2 regions of the Paeniclostridium hominis genome follow, and region 2 is predicted to be linked to the other one. Evidence: predicted binding sites of a transcription regulator. Region 2 holds the regulator's gene; the other holds the start of a gene.
The links. Region 2 encodes HrcA, which represses chaperone genes, less so after heat shock. Its sites were predicted from a motif close to TTAGCACTCNNNNNNNNNGAGTGCTAA; they were not measured.

Region 1: a site for HrcA is predicted at 1,771-1,797, ahead of H8891_RS11680 (co-chaperone GroES). Genes of this name have one in related genera too.

What each region holds. Positions count from the first base shown of each region.
Region 1 is NZ_JACRWD010000005.1:54,104-57,326, forward strand. Features, by position in the region: gene H8891_RS11670 (DNA-3-methyladenine glycosylase family protein) at 1-152, shown strand, start outside; gene cls (cardiolipin synthase) at 167-1,657, shown strand; gene H8891_RS11680 (co-chaperone GroES) at 1,848-2,132, shown strand; gene groL (chaperonin GroEL) at 2,153-3,223, shown strand, end outside.
Region 2 is NZ_JACRWD010000001.1:126,652-129,874, reverse strand. Features, by position in the region: gene dnaK (molecular chaperone DnaK) at 1-303, opposite strand, end outside; gene grpE (nucleotide exchange factor GrpE) at 369-923, opposite strand; gene hrcA (heat-inducible transcriptional repressor HrcA) at 939-1,958, opposite strand; gene hemW (radical SAM family heme chaperone HemW) at 2,063-3,193, opposite strand.

The DNA of each region.
Region 1 (3,223 bases), on a different contig from region 2:
GGGTGAAGAGAGTAATGCAAGAATTTTATGTAGAAGACGATATGAGTTTGCCTAAAATTAGAAAGTATGCTATAGATAAATTTGGAGACTTATCAGGTTTTGCTCAACAATATTTATTCTATTATGCACGTGAATTAGGTATAGGAAGATAACTAAAGGAGGCTTTATGGTTGCTTTAGATATAATACTCTTAAGCTATGTAATAATATCATACATAGCTGGTATTATAGTTTCTATTAATATAATACTTCAAAATAGAGATCCAGCTAAGACTATGGCTTGGCTATTAATATTTATATTATTACCAGGGGTAGGTTTAGTTATATATGCAGTATTGGGACGAAATATAAGAAAGAGAAAAATATTTAATACACAAAAACTAGCTACAAATATAAAAGAAAATAATTTATTTAAAAATATGGAGTCTATAGAAGAGCTAGTTGAATTAGAACAAAGAGCTATAAATGATAATAATTTAATTAAAGATGAATATTATGAAGGTATAAAAAAGAAGGTAATAAGTTTACTTTTAAATACAGGGAAATTTCCATTTACGACTAATAACAACGTTAAAGTATTTATAGATGGAAACGAAAAATTTGAAAGTTTACTAAAAGATATAGAACAAGCAAAAGAGCATATTCACTTAGAATATTTTATAATAAAAAATAGTGAGATAGGCATTAAATTAAAGGAATTATTAATAAAGAAAGCAAATGAAGGAGTAAGTATAAAAATCTTATATGATGATGTTGGATGTTGGAGGTTTTGGTTTCATAGAAAATTCTTTCAAGATATGAAAGATGAAGGTATAGAAATAGTACCATTTTTACCAGCAAAGTTTCCTATAATAGGGGGCAAAATCAATTATAGAAATCACCGTAAAATTGCTATAATTGATGGTCATATAGGTTATACGGGTGGCATAAATATAGGTGATGAGTATATGGGTAAAAATAAAAAGTTTGGATACTGGAGGGATACCCATATAAGAATAGAAGGTAGCTCTGTTTATATGCTGCAAATGGTATTTTTAATTGATTGGTATTATACGACTCAAAAAGAATCATTTGACGAACAATATTTTCCAAAATTAAGTAATATGGGCAACTCGATGATACAAGTTGTTGCTACTGGTCCAGATAGTGATTGGGAAGCTATACATTATGCATATTTTTCAGCTATTTGTAATGCTAAGGAAAGGGTTTATATAGAGACTCCATATTTTATACCAGATGAGAGTTTGTTAAGGGCATTAAAAAGTGCAGCACTTAGTGGAGTTGATGTAAGAATTATATTTCCAAGTATCGCAGATCATAAAATTGTACATCAAGCATCATATTCATATTTTGATGATATTTTAAGGTCTGGAGGAAAAGTTTATTTATATAAAAAAGGATTTATACATTCAAAAGTAGTAATTATAGATGATAAGATTTCATCAATAGGTTCTGCAAATATGGATTTAAGAAGCTTTATGCTTAATTTTGAAATAAACGCATTTATTTATGATGAAAAAATAATAAGCAAAATAACAGATGATTTCTTTAAAGATCTTGAAAATAGCGAAGAAATAAAATTAAAAGATTTTGAAAATAGACCATTTATAAAAAAATGGGCAGAATCTGTGGCAAGATTATTTTCTCCGATTTTATAAATATATTATGCGAGGAGTTTTGTCAATATAAACAAAAATTCCTCGTATAAAAAATACATAAAATCTAGTTAAAACTATTGAAAAATAAAAAAGTTTGATATATTATAAAATTATTAGCACTCTAATGAGTAGAGTGATAAAAAGGCTAATAAAAAATTTACATATATAAATTTCATTAGGAGGGATAATTATGAGAATAAGACCATTGGCTGACAGAGTAGTTATAAAGAAAATTGAAGCAGAAGAAAAAACTGCAAGTGGTATAGTTTTACCTGGGGCAGCTAAAGAACAACCTCAAATAGCTGAGGTAGTTGAAGTAGGACCTGGTGGAATAGTAGATGGTAAAGAAGTTAAGATGGAATTAAAAGTAGGAGATAAAGTAATATTCTCTAAATATGCAGGATCAGAAGTTAAATTAGAAGGTCAAGAATATACTATATTAAAACAAAGTGAAATATTAGCAGTAGTTGAATAATATTAGGGGAGGGATATAAAATGGCTAAAGAAATAAAATTCGCTCAAGATTCAAGATCAGCTTTAGAAGCTGGTGTAAATAAATTAGCAGATACTGTAAAGGTAACATTAGGACCTAAAGGAAGAAATGTTATATTAGATAAAAAATTTGGAGCACCACTTATAACTAATGATGGTGTTACTATAGCTAAAGAAATAGAATTAGAAGATAGATTTGAAAATATGGGAGCTCAATTAGTTAAAGAAGTTGCTACTAAAACTAATGACGTAGCAGGAGATGGAACTACAACTGCAACAGTTCTTGCTCAAGCTATAATAAGAGAAGGATTAAAAAATGTAACTGCAGGAGCTAATCCAATATTAATTAGAAAAGGAATACAAAAAGCTGTTGAAGTATCAGTTGAAGAATTAAAAAAACAATCAAAAACTATAGAAACTAAAGAATCTATATCTCAAGTTGCTTCTATATCTGCTGGAGATGAAGAAGTAGGAAATCTAATAGCAGAAGCTATGGAGATAGTAGGTAAAGATGGAGTTATAACTGTTGAAGAATCTAAGACTATGCATACTGAATTAGATGCAGTTGAAGGTATGCAATTTGATAGAGGATTTGTTTCAGCTTACATGGTAACTGATGTTGACAAAATGGAAGCTGTATTAAATGATCCATATATATTAATAACAGATAGAAAAATAACTAATATACAAGATATATTACCTGTTCTTGAGCAAATAGTTCAACAAGGTAAAAAATTATTAATAGTAGCTGAAGATGTAGAAGGAGAAGCATTATCTACATTAGTAGTTAACAAATTAAGAGGAACATTTGAAGTAGTTGCTGTTAAGGCTCCAGGATTTGGAGATAGAAGAAAAGCTATGCTTGAAGATATAGCAGTACTTACTGGAGGAACAGTTATATCTGAAGAATTAGGATATGATTTAAAAGAAGCAGATTTATCTATGTTAGGTAGAGCAGGTTCTGTTAAAGTAACTAAAGAAAGTACTACAATAGTAGATGGTGCTGGAGACAAGAAAGCTATAGAAGATAGAGTAGCTCAAATAAAACATCAAATTGAGCAAACTACTTCTGAA
Region 2 (3,223 bases):
AGCTTTTAATTTTTGTAATGTTATAGCTGATATTTCTTGTGGACTATAATCTTTTCCATCTATATTAACTTTATAATCAGTTCCCATGTGAGTTTTTATTGATATTATTGTTCTATCAGCATTAGTAACTGCTTGTCTTTTTGCAGGTTCTCCTACTATTCTTTCACCATCTTTAGTGAATGCAACTACTGACGGAGTAGTTCTCATTCCTTCTGAGTTTGGTATTATTTGAGGTTCTCCACCTTCTAAAACTGCAACACAAGAGTTTGTTGTTCCTAAGTCAATTCCTATTATTTTTCCCATTTTAATATCCTCCTTGAATTCTTCTATATAATATTGATATTAATTCAATCTTAATTGTTTATTTATTAGCAAGATACTTTAACCATTGCAGGTCTTAGTACTTTTGTATTTAATTTATACCCTTTTTGTAAAACCATAACCACTTTATTAGCTTCAGTGCCTTCTACGGGTTCTTGCATAACTGCTAAGTGTAGGTTTGGATCAAATTCTTGACCTTCAGCTTCTATTTCTTCTAGTCCGAATTTTTCAAATGTAGCTTTTAATTGTTTTTGAACCATGTCAATTCCCTTATACATGCTATCTTCTTTATCAGTACAAGCATCCATAGCTCTTTCCATATTATCCATAACTGGTATTAACTCATTTAAGATTTTTTCATTAGCAAATATGCCCATAGTTTCTTTCTCTTGTTGAGTTCTTCTTCTATAGTTAGCATATTCAGCTTGAAGTCTTTGAAGAGTATCAGTTAATTCTTCTACCTTTTTGTCTTTTTCATCAGCTTCCGAAGTTTCTTTAGCTTCTGTAGCTTCTTCTATTGCTTCTTCAATAGTTTCTTCAACTTCCTCTGAAGCATTTTCCTTTACTTCTTCTTGTAATTCTTCTTGCATATCTTTTTCCAAAACTTACACCCCTAACTATTTTTTGTTTAGTAGTAGTCCCATATAATTAAGTATTGAGTATACTTTTGCATAATCCATTCTAGTTGGACCAATCAAACTAATCTTTCCTACTACATTTTTATCTATATTGTAAGTTGCAGTTATAATACTACAATCTTGAGCTACCTTACATTCATTATCGCTTCCGATAATTATATTTAGATTTTCTTTTTGAATTCCTCTTGATTTTAACATACTAGATATATTTTCTTTTTCTTCTAGCATAGTTAAAAATGTTTTTGCTCTAACTACATCACTAAACTCTGGGAAATTAAATATATTAGTTGCTCCACTTAAAGAAATTGATGTATCATTTTCTTCAAAACCAAAGTTTAATGAATCTATAAGCTTATCTATAACTAAAGAGTTTTCTGTAATCTCGTATTTTATGTAGTTTAAAAACTCGTCGTCTATCTCAGTTATATTTTTACCTGAAAGCTTTCTAGTAAGATTATCAGAAATTAAATTAAGCTTAGCTTGATCAATAGGCACATTAGTTGAAAGATTTGTATTTTTAATTTCGCCTTTTTCAGTAACTACTATTAAAACTATACTTTTTTCATCTAATCCAACTAACTGTATATGTTTTATATTTTGTAAACTTGATACATTTTTAGTAACAGCTATAGTTGTATAATTAGTTAACTTTGATATCAACTTAGATGTTTCATGTATTAAATCATTCATATAGTTTATATTTTTATTTATTGATTCTTTTATTAATTTTTTTTCAACATTATCTAATTCATGTTCTTTCATAAGAGAATCAACATAAAGCTTATATCCTTTTTCTGAAGGAATTCTCCCTGAGGAGGTATGAGGTTGAATTAAATATCCTAATTCTTCTAAGTCAGCCATTTCATTTCTTATAGTGGCTGCGCTTATTCCTAACTCATACTTTTTAGAAAGAGTTCTAGATCCTACAGCTTCTGCAGTTTCTATATAATCTTTAACTATAGCTTTAAGGATATTTAGTTTTCTTTCATTTAGTTCCACCATAATCCTAAGCCTCCTCTTTTGTTAGCACTCATTTAGTTGGAGTGCTAAAAGATTATATATATTTTATAACACTTTAAATTTTCTTTGTCAACAGTTTTTAATTAATTTATAAATTCTATAAATACACTGTTTGAAATTTCTCTTCCTTTTTGAGTCAAAGACAAATTAAATTTGTCTAATTTTATAAGTTCACGCTCTAATAATTTGTCTAAAACATCTTTATATAATTCATAAAAATCAATCTTAAATCTTTCCTTAAATACTTCTAGATTTATACCTTTATTCATTCTAAGCCCCATGAAAATAAATTCTTCTATTTTATCTTTCTCACTTAATTTATTTTCTTCACTTATAGGTTTTATATTTTGATTAATTTTATTATTATATTCATTTAAATCTTCTATATTAGAGTATCTTACGTCATTTATATACCCTGAAGCTCCAGGTCCTAACCCTAAATAGTTGTCACATGTCCAATATATTACATTATGCTTACACTCTTTTCCTTTTTTTGCATAATTAGATATTTCATATTGATTGTATCCATGCTTTTTTAATGTATTTATAGTATATTCATACATATCTATATCTGTATCCTCATCTAAAAGGTTAAATTCATTATTTTCATACATATCATAAAGTTTAGTTCCTTCTTCTAATATAAGAGAATATGCTGATATATGTGATGGATTTAACTTTATAATTTTATCTAATGTTTCTTTCCATTCATATTCTTTTTGATTTGGAAGAGCATACATTAAATCTACATTTATATTAGTTAATCCTACATCTATAGCATCATAATAGTTTTTCTCAAATTCCTCATATGTATGTATTCTTCCTATAGATTTTAAATGATAATTTTGAGTAGCTTGAAGACCTATACTTAATCTATTTATCCCCATTTCTTTCATAGCTTTTAATTTTTCTTTATTTATAGTTCCTGGATTGCATTCAACAGTTATTTCTGCATCTTTTTTTATATTAAAATTCTCAAACATATAATTAACAAGTTTTCTTAATTCATCAATTTTTAATATACTTGGAGTTCCCCCTCCAAAAAATACAGTATCAAAGTACTTGTCCTTAAATTCCTCTTTATAAAATTTCATCTCTTTTTCTATATTTATTAAATAATCTTCTTTTTCATTACTTTTAATTTTATATGAATTAAAATCACAATAATAACATTTTTGTGCACAAAATGGCACATGTATATATAGTCCTAACATAATATCTCCTTTATTAAATATAATTATATA